Regions from separate parts of the Streptomyces sp. NPDC058457 genome, predicted to be linked through region 2. Evidence: riboswitches for the same ligand, from Rfam matches in the RefSeq annotation. Region 2 holds a riboswitch; the other holds the start of a gene.
The links. Region 2 has a riboswitch for cyclic di-AMP ahead of ACFWPS_RS38395 (transglycosylase family protein). Riboswitches for the same ligand answer to the same signal wherever they lie in the genome.
Positions count from the first base shown of each region.

Region 1: linked by a shared signal. The riboswitch ahead of ACFWPS_RS37765 (M23 family metallopeptidase) and the one ahead of ACFWPS_RS38395 (transglycosylase family protein) in region 2 are both predicted to bind cyclic di-AMP.

Region 1 is NZ_JBHXLU010000067.1:18,732-26,379, forward strand. Features, by position in the region: gene trmB (tRNA (guanosine(46)-N7)-methyltransferase TrmB) at 1-798, shown strand, start outside; gene ACFWPS_RS37755 (PrsW family intramembrane metalloprotease) at 920-2,188, shown strand; gene ACFWPS_RS37760 (aldo/keto reductase) at 2,311-3,273, opposite strand; gene ACFWPS_RS37765 (M23 family metallopeptidase) at 3,478-4,521, opposite strand; cyclic di-AMP (ydaO/yuaA leader) riboswitch at 4,529-4,689, opposite strand; gene ACFWPS_RS37770 (PP2C family protein-serine/threonine phosphatase) at 4,987-6,105, opposite strand; tRNA gene ACFWPS_RS37775 (tRNA-Met) at 6,334-6,407, opposite strand; gene ACFWPS_RS37780 (MBL fold metallo-hydrolase) at 6,490-7,284, opposite strand; gene ACFWPS_RS37785 (nuclear transport factor 2 family protein) at 7,378-7,648, opposite strand, start outside.
Region 2 is NZ_JBHXLU010000069.1:17,141-24,788, reverse strand. Features, by position in the region: gene ACFWPS_RS38405 (cytochrome P450) at 1-1,021, shown strand, start outside; gene ACFWPS_RS38400 (transglycosylase family protein) at 1,229-2,212, shown strand; cyclic di-AMP (ydaO/yuaA leader) riboswitch at 2,422-2,596, shown strand; gene ACFWPS_RS38395 (transglycosylase family protein) at 2,601-3,281, shown strand; gene eno (phosphopyruvate hydratase) at 3,660-4,946, shown strand; gene ACFWPS_RS38385 (septum formation initiator family protein) at 5,056-5,532, shown strand; gene ACFWPS_RS38380 (DUF501 domain-containing protein) at 5,603-6,121, shown strand; gene ACFWPS_RS38375 (exopolyphosphatase) at 6,522-7,469, shown strand.

The sequences.
Region 1 (7,648 bases), on a different contig from region 2:
TCCGTCCGGCACACCCGGGCCAAGGGGGAGCCGCGGTTCCCGGACGGGCCCAGGGCCGATCCCGCCGGGTCGCACTTCGAGCGGCGGATCCGCAGCTTCCAGCCGCGCCGCAGCCGGGTCACCGCCGGACAGGCCGACGCGCTGCAGCGGCTGTGGCCCAAGTGGGGCCTGGACATCGACGGGCAGCGGGTCATCGACCTCGGCGAGCTGTTCGGAAACGGCAACCCGGTGGTGCTGGAGATCGGGTTCGGGATGGGCGAGGCGACCGCGCAGATGGCCGCCGAGGACCCGGGCGTCGACATCCTCGCCGTCGACGTGCACACGCCGGGACAGGGGAACCTGCTCAACCTCGCCGACCAGAACGGGCTGTCCAACGTCCGCGTCGGGAACGGCGACGCGATCATCCTGCTCCGGGAGATGCTGGCACCGGACTCGCTGGACGGACTGCGCGTGTACTTCCCGGACCCCTGGCCGAAGAAGCGGCACCACAAGCGGCGGCTGATCCAGGCCGAGTTCCTCGATCTCGCCGCGACCCGGCTGCGGCCCGGGGCGATCGTGCACTGCGCGACCGACTGGGAGCCGTACGCCGAGCAGATGCTCGAAGTGCTCGACGCGCACCCGGAGTTCGAGAACACGCAGGCCGACGGCGGTTTCGCGCCACGTCCGGCGCACCGGCCGCTGACCCGTTTCGAGGGCCAGGGACTGGACAAGGGACATGTGGTGAACGATCTGCTCTTCCGTCGCGTACAGCACCGGGTGCCGCAGAGCGAGCAGCACCGTCAGGAGTCACCTCGTTAGGGTCGATGCCGTGGCCACCTCCCCGCCGCCGTACTCGCCGTACCCGCAGCATCCGTCGTATCCGCCAAATCCGTCACATCCGTCACATCCGTCGTACCCACCGGACCCGGCCGACGACGGTCTGCGGCATCCCCGCTGGTGGCAGCGGCGCTGGGTGCGGTACGGGGCGCTGGGCACGCTGCTCGCCCTCTCCGGCCTGGTGATCCTCGCGCTGGTGCGGGAGCAGACGGGGACGGAGGGCTTTCTCGTCGGGCTCGGGCTCGCCGTCCTGCCCGTGCCGCTGCTCATAGGCGCGTTCCGATGGCTCGACCGGGTGCAGCCCGGCCCCTGGCGGAACCTGCTGTTCGCCTTCGCCTGGGGCGCCTGCGCGGCCGCGCTGATAGCCATCGTCGCCAACAGCTTCGCGACCAGATGGATAGCGACGGCGACCGCGGATCCGAGCAGCGCGGACCGGCTCGGGGCGACCGTGATAGCGCCGGTCGTCGAGGAGTCGGCGAAGGCGGCGGCCGTGCTCCTCGTCTTCCTCTTCCGCAGACGGGACTTCACCGGGATCGTCGACGGGGTGGTGATAGCCGGGGTCACCGCCACCGGGTTCGCGTTCACCGAGAACATCCTCTACCTCGGTACGGCCTTCGGGACCGACCAGCTGACCGGTGACAGCGGGATCGCCTCCGTCACCGCCGCGACGTTCTTCGTGCGCATCGTGATGTCCCCGTTCGCACACCCGCTCTTCACCGTCCTCACCGGCATCGGTTTCGGCATCGCCGCGCTCTCCGGGGAACGGCAGCGGGCGCGGCGGGTGCTGGTGCCGCTCGCCGGACTGCTGCTCGCGATGAGCATGCACGCGTTCTGGAACGGGTCCTCGACGTTCGGGCAGTACGGGTTCTTCGCCGTGTACGGCATGTTCATGGTGCCGTCGTTCGGGCTGCTGGCCTGGCTGGCGATCTGGACCCGGCAGCGGGAGCTGCGGACCGTGCGGGAGGAGTTGCCGGCATACGTCTACGCGGGGTGGCTGGGGACGGCCGAGCCGTTCGTGCTCGGGTCGATGCGGGCGCGGCAGATGGCCCGGGAGTACGCCGCGTACCACTTCGGGAAGGCGGCGGGGAGGGCGGTCGCCGAGTACGAGGGGTACGCGACGACGCTCGCGCTGCTGCGGCGCCGGGGGCAGCGCGGGCGGGCGGGAGCCGACTTCGTGGTGCGGGAGCGGGAGCTGCTGACCGAGCTGTGGAGCCGTCGGGAGCTGGTGCGGCCGGCCCTGGAGTACGCGGCACGGACGGCTGCGCCGGGCGGGTGGCCGGGGTACGGCGGCTACGCACCGCCGGCCTACGGGACGCCGGGGTGGTACGGGGCGGCGGTGCCGTACCCGGCCTACAACCCGTACCGGAGTTAGTGCTTCGGGTTGCGGAGGATTCGGCACCGCCGGGATGCGCCACGGGGGCTGAGCGCCGTTGCGGCGGAGAAGAAAAGGGAATGCGAGTCCCGGAAGAGGAGAAGGAAGGGGGACCGAAGCGGTCAGGCGGAAGCCGTCGTCAGCCTTGTCAGTTCCTCGTCCGTCAGGTTCAGGTCCGCCACGCCCAGCAGTGCCGGGAGCTGTTCCACCGTGCGGGCCGAGGCGATCGGGGCCGCGACGGTGGGCTGGGCTGCCAGCCAGGCCAGGGCGACCGTGGGGATGGGGGCGGAGTGGGTCTCGGCGATCTCGTCGAGGGCGGTGAGGACCTTCTGGCCGCGGTCCGACTCCAGGTACTGGGCGGCCCGGCCCGCTCGCGCGCTGTCGACCGTCGTACCGGGGCGGTACTTGCCGGTGAGGAAGCCGGCGGCCAGGGCGAAGTAGGGGACGGCCGCGAGGCCGGTGCGGGAGGCCAGGTCCTGGAGGGGGCCCTCGTAGGTGTCGCGGGAGACCAGGTTGTAGTGGGGCTGGAGGGCGACGTACCGGGCGAGGCCCTCGCGGTCGGAGAAGTCCAGGGACTCCTGCAGCCGCTCCGGCGTGATGTTCGACGCGGCGATGTGCCGGACCTTGCCGGCCCGCACCAGCTCGTCCAGCGCGCCGATGATCTCCTCGACCGGGACCTCGGGCTTGTCGAAGTGCGTGTAGTAGAGGTCGATGCGGTCGGTGCCGAGGCGGCGCAGGGACGCGTCGGCGGCGGCCTTGATGTTGGCGGCGGACAGGCCGAGGTACTCGGGGTGCTGGCTGACCTTCGTCGCGATGACGACGTCGTCGCGGTTGCCGCGCGCCTTGACCCACTTGCCGATGATCGTCTCGGACTCGCCGCCCTTGTTGCCCTCGATCCACGCCGTGTACGAGTCGGCGGTGTCGACGAAGTTGCCGCCCGCGGCGGCGTAGGCGTCCAGGACGGCGAAGGAGGCGGCCTCGTCGGCGGTCCAGCCGAAGACGTTGCCGCCGAGGGCGAGCGGGAAGACCTCCAGGTCGGAGGCGCCGAGCTTACGGAGGGCGGGGGAAGCGGAAGAAGCACTCATGCCTCACTTCAACACGCGTCACCGGGCGCCCCATCTCGGCGCAACACGAAGTTCTTGTAAAGGCGCACGGTACGAGGCTCACCGCCTGCACGAGGCTCACCGCCCGCCCGAGGCTCACCGCCTCCCCTGGGCGCGGCACGCCGAAGGCCCTGACGCCGGGGGGTTGCCGTCAGGGCCGCCGGGGACCGGCCGGTGGGGTCCGGGTCAGGGGTTGAGGCCCTTGCCGCGCAGCCAGGTCATCGGGTCGATGGCGGTGGCCTGGCCGTTCGGGTGGACCTCCAGGTGGAGGTGCGGGCCGGTGACGTTGCCGGTGGCGCCCACGCGGCCGATGACGTCGCCCGTGGAGACCTTCTGGCCGACCTTCACGCCGATCGAGGACTGGTGGCAGAACCACAGCTCGGTGCCGTCGTCGAGGGTGATGATCGTGCGGTAGCCGTAGGAGCCGGCCCAGCCCGCCTCGGTGACCGTGCCACTGTGCACGGCCTTGATCAGCGTGCCGGTGGGCGCGGCGAAGTCGAGGCCGGTGTGGTAGCCGGAGGACCACATGGAGCCGGCCTGGCCGAAGGTACCGGTGATCGTGTACGAGACGACGGGCAGCGTGTACTGCTTGGCCAGCTCGGCGAGCCGGGCCTGCTCGGCCTTCTGCTTCGCGGAGGCCTCGGCCTTCTCCTTGGCGTCGGCGGCCTTGGCGGCGGCCGCCTTCTCCGCCTTGGCCTCGGCGTCGGCGACCGCCTTGTCGGCGGCGGCGACCGCCTTGGCACTGGCCTTGGTGTCGAGCTGGTTCTGCTGCTGCGCGGCCTGGGCGATGATCCGGCTGCGCAGCGCCTCACCGGCGTCGGAGGAGGACGCGGAGGAGTCCCCGTCGGTGGCGGTCGTCGTGGTGACGCTGCTGAGCGCGGTCTGGGTGGCCTGGTGGCCGGTGCCCTCGCCGAGCAGGGAGCCGACGGAGGACGGCAGGTCGGGCAGGGAGATGGAGACCGGCGGCTTGCCGGTGTTGGCGCTGGCCATGCCGCCCGCGCCGACGGCGGCGATCACGCCGACGCCGAGAACCGTGGAGCTGCGGGCGAGCCCGCCGCCGCGCTGCTTGGCGACCCGGTGCCGGCCGCGCTCCGAGGCCAGGGACTCCTCGGTGGGGTTCCACTCCTCCCAGGGGCCCTCGTCGGTGCGGTAGCTGCCGTAGCCGAAGGTGTCGGGTTGACGCTGGCTGGGCACGAACGGGGCTGTCGGAGCAGGCCGGTTGGACGCCACGCGGGCGTACTCCTTTCCTTCCGTCGCCTACCGGGTTAGCTGACGGGTTCGGAGCGGGAAGGTCTCCTACGCGCGTATACCGGCCGTTTCCTACCCGGCGGTAGCCGTGCGATTCACCCCAAGGTGGTGGTTCCCCGGTTCCCTTGCGGGATTCGGCGCGTGCGCACGGAGCCGTCGCGGGTGACGGCTGGGACGACCGCGCTGCGTTATCGAACGTTAATAGACCCAGCTATGAGATTCCAAGCCGTTCGTCTTGATCATTAAGCTTTCAAAGCTTGGACTTACCTGCCACGATCGGTCAAAAACGGTCGAGTTGGCAGTGCTCGCTGCTCAGCTCAGGAGTCACACAGGTTTTGATGGTGACTCAGTTGTGATGCGGAGGGCGGCCGTCCGAACACGATGTGTGACACAGCACTGGGCAGGCGCACACGGCCGACGCACACGGCCGACGCACAGAGCAGGCGCTCAGGGCCGCCGCACCGCGAGCAGCGCCATGTCGTCCGTCATGCCGCCACCAGTGTGCCGGCGCACCTCGGCCGCGAGCCGGGCCAGCAGCGCGCCGGGGGCGGTGACGGTACGACCGGACAGCCGTCGCTCGGGGTCGTAGAACCGGCCGTGCGCGTCCCGGGCCTCGGAGAGGCCGTCGGTGTGCAGCAGCAGCGTGGCCCCGCTCGGGAACACGTGCTCGGCCGCCCGGTCGGGCCACGCCCCCAGCTCGCCCATCCCGAGCGGCAGCGCGGACTCCGGCGCCCGCACCGGGCACACCTCGCCGTCGCCGTGCAGCAGCAGGGGCGGCGGATGACCGCGGTTGACGACCCGGAGCGTGCCGTCGCCGTGCGGGAGTTCGGCGAGTACGGCGGTGGTGAACCCCTCGTGGGCGTCGATGCCGCCACGCCGGACGCCCTCACGCGCCAGCGCCCGCTCCAGCCGCGCGGCCACCGCCTCCAGCGTGGCCTCCTGCTCGGCGGCCTCCCGGAACGCGCCGATCACCACGGCGACGGCGGCGACCGCGCCCATGCCCTTGCCGCGCACGTCGCCGACGACCAGCCGCACGCCGTACGGCGTGTCCTGGACGGCGTACAGGTCACCGCCGATGAAGGTGCCCTCCTGGGCCGCCTCGTAGCGGGCGGCGATCTCGAAGCCGCCGATCCGCTCGGCGGGCTCGGGCAGGACGGCCCGCTGGGCGGCCTCGGCGACCTCTCGGGCGGAGGCGAGGCGCTGGTCGCCGATGCGGACGATCCGGTTGATGCCGGCGGCGAGGACGGCGACGGTGACCACGGTGACGACTTCGGTCACGGCGTCGGCATCCGGGAGGACGGCGAACCGCGCGTGCACGGCGTAGGTGGCGAGGAGCGCGGCCAGACCCGTGAGGACGGTGGTGCGCAGGGAGGACAGGGGCGCGGCGATCAGCGGGGCCGCCGTGAAGAAGGGGACCGCGGTGAAGGGCTGGGGGGTGAGGACGTCGTAGCAGACGCCCGCGCCGATCAGCAGCGCGGGCAGGTAGCGGGCGAGGGTGGGGGCGGATGCCTGGCCGTGCTGCTCCGCCTCTGCACGGCTCGCCACACGACCCCCCTGATGTCCCATGTGTCCGACGTGTGCGACGTCTCCGGTGCGCTCGACGTGTTCGACGCGCTTGACGTGTTCGACGCGTCCGATGTCTTCGATGCCTGTCCGTCCAGGTTTGCCGCTGCGAGCGGGTGGGGCGAATGGTGTGGGCCGGGCGGATGAGTTTGGACGTGTGTGATGAGGAACACGTGCCTGGGTATGACTCAGGGCCGGAATCCTCGATTGGATTCCGGCCCTGAGTTTCAGTAGCGGGGACAGGATTTGAACCTGCGACCTCTGGGTTATGAGCCCAGCGAGCTACCGAGCTGCTCCACCCCGCGTCGGTGACACCAGCATACGCCATCCGAAGAGGGGAAGTCACACGGGTTGAGACGCACGGGGGCGGCGGAGCCTTCGACGGGGTCAGCGGACGCCGAAGCGCCGGGCCCGGGCGACCGCCTCCCGGGGGCCGCCGTCGAACGGCCGGCCGTGCCCCGGCAGCAGGACGGTCTCCTGGGACAGCCCGGCGATGGCGTCCAGGGACGCGAGGGCGGCGGCCGAGTCATGGGTGAAGGCGCGGCAGACCAGGCAGGGGCCGGTGTGCCCGGTGAAGGCCTCCTGGGTGACCAGGGCGTCGCCGGTGAAGAACAGGCCCTGGTCGGGGAAGTGGAAGCCGGTGCTGCCGGGGGTGTGGCCGGGCAGCGCGACCGCCAGCGGCCGCCCGGGCACGTCGTCCAGCCGCGCGCCGTCGCCGAACGTGCGTGCCCGGGCGGGCGCCGCCGCGGTGAAGGCGCCCTGGCGGGCCATGGACACCATGGTGGCGAGCGCGGCGGGACGGCGGGCGAGGTACGGCAGCGGGGAGCGTTCGGACCTGGCGTGCCGCATGGCCTTGCGCGGTCCGTCCGTGAGCATGGCCCGGTCGTCCTCGTGGACCCACACCTCCGCGCCGGCCCGCTGGAGCTCCGCCGCGAGACCGATGTGATCGGGGTGCGCGTGGGTGATCAGGACGGCCCGGATGTCGGCCGGGCTCCGGCCGGCGGCGGCCAGGTGGTCGAGGAGCCGCCGCCGCTGTCCGGGCAGGCCGGCGTCGACGAGGGTGAGCCCGTCGGGGTGATCCACCAGGTAGAAGTTGACGAGGGGGTCCCCCAGCCGGACAACGCCCGGAGCGGCCTCCGGGCCGGCGCCGGGCCGGGCGGATCGAGGGCGGGACTGACTCATGACGTTCTGCTCTCGTACGAGGCGAGGGGGGAGGGGGAGGGGGCCGGGACCTGACCGTGGACGGTCGCGGTACCGGCCCCCGGGAGGTCCTGCTCAGAACATGCTGTTGCCGTTGGCCGAGGTGGCCGGGACGGCCTGGGTGACCGCCCAGTGCTCGACGATCTTCCCGCCTCGCACCCGGAAGATCTCGTACACCGACGTGCCCAGGTCGGAGGGGCTGTTCTGGTCGTGGAGGTGGACCGCGACCAGGTCGCCCTCGGCGACGACCTTGGCGACGGTGGCCTGGTACCGCGGATGCGCGGCGAAGAGGTTCGCGTAGGCCTGCTTGGTTGCGGCAGCGCCGTCGGCGAGCGCCGGGTCGTGC
Region 2 (7,648 bases):
CGGGGAGCGCAAGGCCGAGTTGATGACGCACCTGCTGAACATCGATCCGCCCGACCACACCCGGCTGCGGCGGCTGGTGAGCAAGGCGTTCACACCGCGCCGGGTGGCCGAGTTCGCGCCGCGGGTGCAGGAGCTGACCGACCGGCTCATCGACGGGTTCGCGGCCTCCGGGTCCGCCGACCTCATCCACGAGTTCGCCTTCCCGCTCCCCATCTACGCCATCTGCGACCTGCTCGGCGTCCCGCGTGAGGACCAGGACGACTTCCGGGACTGGGCCGGCATGATGATCCGGCACGGGGGCGGGCCGCGGGGCGGGGTCGCGCGGTCGGTGAAGAAGATGCGGGGATACCTGGCCGAGCTGATCCACCGGAAGCGGCAGGCGCTGCCCGCCGAGCCGGCCCCCGGCGAGGACCTCATCTCCGGGCTCATCCGGGCCTCGGACCACGGTGAGCACCTCACCGAGAACGAGGCCGCGGCGATGGCGTTCATCCTGCTGTTCGCAGGGTTCGAGACCACCGTCAACCTGATCGGGAACGGGACGTACGCGCTGCTCACCCACCCCGAGCAGCGCGCCCGGCTGCAGGACTCCCTCGCCGCCGGCGAGCGCGGGCTGCTGGAGACCGGTGTCGAGGAACTGCTGCGCTACGACGGGCCGGTGGAGCTGGCCACCTGGCGGTTCGCCACCGAGCCGGTCGACATCGGCGGGCAGCACATCGCGCCCGGCGACCCGGTCCTGGTCGTCCTGGCCGCGGCGGACCGGGACCCGGAGCGGTTCGCCCGGCCGGACACCCTCGATCTCTCACGGCGGGACAACCAGCACCTCGGATACGGCCACGGCATCCACTACTGCCTCGGCGCCCCGCTCGCCCGCCTGGAGGGCCAGACCGCCCTCGCCACCCTCCTCACCCGCCTACCTGACCTGCGACTCGCGGCGGACGAAGGGGAGTTGCGGTGGCGCGGCGGGCTCATCATGCGCGGACTGCGCACGCTGCCCGTGGAGTTCACGCCCGCAGGTCGCTGAGCTCTTGCCGAAGCCCTGGAGTCCCTTGTCGAGCCCTTACCGGCCCGTACGGGCAAAACGTGACTAGCGTTCAAGTCTGTGATCTTCACGTGATCTGCGCGGCATTAACTTGTGACAAGTGATCGTCTGCCGATACGTTCACCCATCAGTGCGGCGCCCTGCGGGACCCGCCGCGCCGGTCACCGCTGTCGCTCGAAAGGTTTCCGCATGCTCTCCGGGAACGGTCGTCACCGTCGCCCCCGTCAGGCTCCGGCTCTTCTCGTCGCGGCCGGCGTGACCGGCTCCGCCATCGCCATCCCGCTCCTCGGTGCGGTGAGCGCCCACGCGGCCGACGGCTCCACCTGGGACCAGGTGGCCGAGTGCGAGAGCGGCGGCTCCTGGAGCGCCGACAACGGCACCGGCTACTACGGCGGCCTGCAGATGTCCCTGGACGACTGGAGCAAGTACGGGGGCCTGGACTACGCCGGTACGCCCGACCAGGCGAGCCGTTCGCAGCAGATAGCGGTCGCCGAGAAGATACTCGCCGACCAGGGCACCAAGCCCTGGCGGACCTGTGCGCTGCTCGCCGGGCTCTCGTCCGACGACGCCTCGGTGAACGTCGACACGGGACTCGACGACTCGGGTGATTCATCCGGTTCCTCCGACTCGTCGGACTCGTCCTCCGGGCTGTCGGATTCGTCTTCTTCCTCCTCCTCCGATTCCGGCTCCTCCTCGGGCGCCGCGGACTCCGGGGGTGACTCCGCCACTCCCTCCCCGAGTGCGAGCGGTGACTCCAAGACGGACACTCCCAGCAAATCCACCAAGACGGACAAGTCGGAATCTTCTGGCTCGGGTACCTCGAAGGCGAGTGGGAATCCCGTTGTCCCCGAGACCGACGACTCGGACAATTCGGGGCAGGCTGAAGGCTCTTGGAGTCTGGTCGACACGGGGGCCGTCAGCAGCGCCGGCAAGCATCGGGGCGGCTCGGCGGACGAAAGCGTGACAAACGGTCAGAGTGCCACCTCCTCCGGCCGCCACGCCTCCCATGACAGCGGCACCTACACCGTCCGCGCCGGCGACACCCTCGCCTCCATCGCCGACTCCCTTGACCTCGACGGCGGATGGCGTGCGCTCTATGCCGCGAACGAGGCGGCCATCGGTGCCGACCCCAACGACATCAGCGCCGGTCAGACCCTGAAACTCGGTAGCTAAACGGACGAAAGGTGGCGGGAGTTGGCGTCCCCTGGCCGCCCTGATTAGAAGTTAAATGTCCGGTTTGGTGAAAGTGTGGGATGAGTCTCAGAAGCCCTGATCATCTTTGAAATTCACCTGATGCCCTGTTTACGGTCAAGGCCGCTCGTCACCACGAGCCCCGGCCGTCGCAACGCCGAGTCCTGCCAGCGGCCGTCCGGGAACAGTCGACGCGTCAAGCGCCGTAGGCAGGAGCGGGGGACCCAAGGTAAGTGCCGGGACCGGTAGTCGAGACTGCCGATCCGGCTCGGGGTGAAGCCGCGCACCGACACACGGGTGTGCGGCCGGGCAACTCAACCGGCCCGAACCCGACAGCTCACCTCGCAGGCGTCGGTGAGGGGATCGATCCATGCTGTTTTCCGGCAAGGGCAAGCACCGTCGTCCGTCCAAGGCCGTCCGCGCCATCGCTGTCGCCGGTGTCACCGGCATCGCCGTCGCTGCCCCGCTGATGGCGGCCGGCAGCGCTTCCGCCGCCACCGCCTCCGAGTGGGACGCCGTCGCCCAGTGCGAGTCCGGCGGCAACTGGGCCATCAACACCGGCAACGGCTACTACGGCGGTCTGCAGTTCTCCGCCTCCACCTGGGCCGCGTACGGCGGCACGCAGTACGCCGCGCAGGCCAACCAGGCCACCAAGGCGCAGCAGATCCAGATCGCCGAGAAGGTGCTCGCCGCACAGGGCAAGGGTGCCTGGCCGGTCTGCGGCACGGGCCTGTCCAGCGCCGCCTACACCGGCAGCAGCGCCGGCTCCTCGTCGAGCAGCAGCGCCGGCACGACCACCCGGTCGACCGACACGCAGGCCGCCTCCCGCTCCGCCGAGCGTCCGGCCGCGACCAAGACCGTCACCACCCCGGCCGGCAAGAAGGTCAAGAAGGGCGACGGCGAGTACAAGGTCGTCAAGGGTGACACCCTCAGCTCGATCGCCGAGAAGCACAAGGTCAAGGGTGGCTGGCCGGCGCTGTTCAAGCTGAACAAGGACATCGTCGCCGACGCCGACTTCATCTACCCGGGTCAGCAGCTGCACCTGAAGTAGCAGGACGCGGGGCGGCCGCCGTAAGCACTGGAGGCGCCCAGCTGAACCACAGCGCCCACACAGCCGTGGTCCCCATAGTGGAGACCACGTGAGGGCCACCCCCGTCCCCACGGGCCCCCGCCTCGGTGCGTTTTCCCCCGTACGCACCGGGGCGGGGTTTCTCTTTGCCGTCACCTTCTTGGCCCGCTCTTCTCCCGTTCTTCATCGGGACCCCCTTTGTTCCGCACGTGAACAATGAGTACCGTCTGTGTGTCCACGGGTCGGTCGGTCGTGCCGGCCGACGGCCCTGGGACGGTTAGGCTCTAGTCGCAAGGCTGAGCAAGGGCCGGCAAGGCCCGCGTGCGCCCCGCACAACCAGCGTCACATCCCAAGAAGGAGATGCTCGTGCCGTCCATCGACGTCGTCGTAGCCCGGGAAATCCTGGACTCCCGAGGCAACCCCACGGTCGAGGTCGAGGTCGGCCTCGACGACGGCAGCACGGGTCGTGCCGCCGTTCCGTCCGGCGCCTCCACCGGTGCCTTCGAGGCCATCGAGCTCCGTGACGGTGACCCCAACCGCTACCTGGGCAAGGGTGTCGAGAAGGCCGTCCTCGCCGTCATCGAGCAGATCGGCCCGGAGCTGGTCGGCTACGACGCCACCGAGCAGCGCCTGATCGACCAGGCCATGTTCGACCTGGACGCCACCGACAACAAGGGCTCGCTCGGCGCCAACGCCATCCTCGGCGTCTCCCTCGCCGTCGCGCACGCCGCTTCCGAGGCGTCCGACCTCCCGCTGTTCCGCTACCTCGGTGGCCCGAACGCGCACCTGCTCCCCGTCCCGATGATGAACATCCTCAACGGCGGCTCGCACGCGGACTCCAACGTCGACATCCAGGAGTTCATGATCGCCCCGATCGGCGCGGAGTCCTTCTCCGAGGCGCTGCGCTGGGGTGCCGAGGTCTACCACACCCTCAAGAAGGTCCTGAAGTCGAAGGGCCTGGCCACCGGTCTCGGCGACGAGGGCGGCTTCGCGCCGAACCTGGAGTCCAACCGCGCCGCGCTCGACCTCATCCTGGAGGCGATCAAGCAGGCCGGTTACGTCCCCGGCGAGCAGATCGCCCTTGCGCTCGACGTCGCCGCGTCCGAGTTCTACAAGGACGGCAAGTACGAGTTCGAGGGCAAGTCCCGCTCGGCCGCCGAGATGACCGAGTACTACGAGGAGCTCGTCGCCGCGTACCCGCTGGTCTCCATCGAGGACCCGCTGTTCGAGGACGACTGGGCCGGCTGGAAGGTCCTCACCGACAAGCTGGGCGACAAGGTCCAGATCGTCGGCGACGACCTCTTCGTCACCAACCCGGAGCGCCTCGCCCGCGGCATCGAGGAGGGCACCGCCAACGCCCTGCTGGTGAAGGTGAACCAGATCGGTTCCCTGACCGAGACCCTGGACGCCGTCGAGCTCGCCCAGCGCAACGGCTTCAAGTGCATGATGTCGCACCGCTCCGGCGAGACCGAGGACGTCACCATCGCCGACCTCGCCGTCGCCACCAACTGCGGCCAGATCAAGACCGGCGCCCCGGCCCGCTCCGAGCGCGTCGCCAAGTACAACCAGCTGCTGCGCATCGAGGAGATCCTCGACGACGCGGCGGTGTACGCGGGCCGCAGCGCCTTCCCGCGCTTCAAGGGCTGAGCCTCACAGGGTTAAGGCTTAGCCAGTCGTACGTACGTCCCCGTACCCGGTCCCGTACCGTGTCCGGGGACGTACGCACGTACCAGGGTTGACCCAGGGAGGCGGGGACATGGCCGTGAAGGACCGGGACCGGTTCTCCACCGCGACCAGGCTCAAGCTGCTCGGCGAGCAGACCGCGGCCCGGGTCTACCGCTCCCAGACCAGGCGCCAGGCCCGCCGCTCCCGGCTCACCGGCCGTGCGGCGCTGCTCGCGATCGTGCTCTGCACGATGATCGTCGCGCTCGCCTATCCGATGCGGCAGTACGTCTCCCAGCGCGCCGAGATCTCCGAGCTCGAACGCCAGCAGCAGCAGGCCCGGCAGCGGGTCGAGCAGCTGCGGAACCTCAAGGCGCGGTGGCAGGACGACACGTACGCCGAGCAGCAGATCCGGCAGCGGCTGCACTATGTGATGCCGGGGGAGACCGGGTACGTCGTGATCGCCCCCGGTACCGCCAAGCAGGCGCACGCCTACCTCGGGGCGGCCGACCGGCCCTGGTACGCGAACGTCTGGGACGGCGTCGACAAGTCCGACGCGTCCGACCAGTGAGCAGCAGAGCAGCGGCGCAGTAACGCCGCAGAGCAGCAGAGCAGCAGAGCAGCAGAGCAGAAAGACAGGCATGGAAACGGCTCCTCCCTCCACTCCGCGTACCGAGCCGACCGACGCGGACGTCGAGGCCTTCAAGCAGCAGCTCGGGCGGCCGCCGCGCGGACTGCGGGCGATCGCGCACCGGTGCCCGTGCGGGCAGCCGGATGTCGTGGAGACCGCACCGCGGCTGCCGGACGGGACGCCGTTCCCGACGCTGTACTACCTGACGTGCCCGAAGGCCGCGTCCGCGATCGGCACCCTTGAGGCCAACGGCGTGATGAAGGAGATGACGGCGCGGCTGGAGAGCGATCCGGAGCTGGCGGCGGCGTACCGGGCCGCGCACGAGGACTACATCCGGCGCCGGGACGAGATCGAGGAGCTGACGGGCTTTCCGAGCGCCGGGGGGATGCCGGACCGGGTGAAGTGCCTGCACGTGCTGGTGGCCCACTCGCTGGCCGCCGGACCCGGCGTGAACCCGCTCGGCGACGAGGCGATCGCCATGCTGCCGGAGTGGTGGGCCAAGGGCGCCTGCGTAGTCACCGGCGACTGACGACCCTCCAGGGGGCTCCGCCCCCTGGCCCCCCAAGACCTTCGCCCACCCACCACCCGACTCGGTCGATTGAATAGGTGCCGACTCGACTCGGTAGTCAGGGCAGGTGCCGATCCGGCTCGGCCGTTGGAGCAGGTGCCGATCTGGCTCGGTTGATTGAATAGGTGCCGACCTGGCTCGGTCGATGGGGCAGGTGTCGCTCCGGCTCGGTCGATGGAGCAGGTGTCGACCCGGCTCGGTCGATTGAATAGGTGCCGGCCTGGTTCGGTCGTTGGAGCAGGGTGCCTACCTGACCCGGCCCGGTCGGTTGCATGGTTGCCGGCAGGGCTCGGTCGATTCGCCGGTTGTCGGCGCGGCTCGGTCGGCCGAGCCGCCACGAACAGACAAGGAACCCACCGCCATGACCCGCGTCGCCGCCATCGATTGCGGTACCAACTCCATTCGGCTGCTCGTCGCCGATGCCGACCCGGAGACGGGGGAGCTCGTCGATCTGGACCGGCGGATGGTGATCGTGCGGCTCGGGCAGGGGGTCGACCGGACCGGGCGGCTCGCGCCGGAGGCGCTGGCACGGACCTTCGCGGCCTGCCGGGAGTACGCGGCGGTCATCAAGGAGTACGGCGCGGACCGGCTGCGGTTCGTGGCCACCTCCGCGTCCCGCGACGCCGAGAACCGGGACGACTTCGTGCGCGGCGTGCTCGACATCCTCGGCGTCGAGCCCGAGGTCATCAGCGGCGACCAGGAGGCCGAGTTCTCCTTCACCGGCGCGACGAAGGAGCTGGCGGGACGCGACGACCTCGCCAAGCCGTTCCTCGTCGTGGACATCGGCGGCGGCTCGACCGAGTTCGTCGTCGGGGACGAGCACGTGCGGGCCGCGCGCTCCGTGGACGTCGGCTGTGTGCGGATGACCGAGCGGCACCTCGTGCACGAGGGTCATGTCAGCGACCCGCCCACCGAGGCGGAGATCGCTGCGATGCGGGCCGACATCGAGCGTGCCCTCGACCTCGCCGAGCAGACCGTCCCGCTGCGCGAGGCGCACACCCTGGTCGGCCTCGCCGGGTCCGTCACCACGCTCTCCGCCATCCACCAGGACCTGCCGGAGTACGACTCCGCCGCCATCCACCACTCCCGCATCCCCTACCCCCGGGTCCGGGAGATCACCGAGTGGCTGCTGCGGTCGACGCACGCCGAGCGGGCGGCCGTACCCTCCATGCACCCCGGCCGCGTCGACGTCATCGGGGCCGGCGCCCTCGTCCTCCAGTCGATCATGGAACGGGTGGGTGCGACGGAGGTCGTGGTGAGCGAGCACGACATCCTCGACGGCATCGCCTGGTCCGTCGCCCAGAGCTGACTCCCGTCGCCCGGAGGTGACTTCCGGCGTCGGGAGGTGACTTCCGGCGCCTCGGATGAGCACGTGAAACGACGGGTGAGCACCCGGAACGGCAGGTGACACGCCGTGCCACGACACCCCGCCGGGAAACTTCGTGAAGTTCTTCACAAGGAATTCGGTGCAGGTGAGGGGTCCAAGGG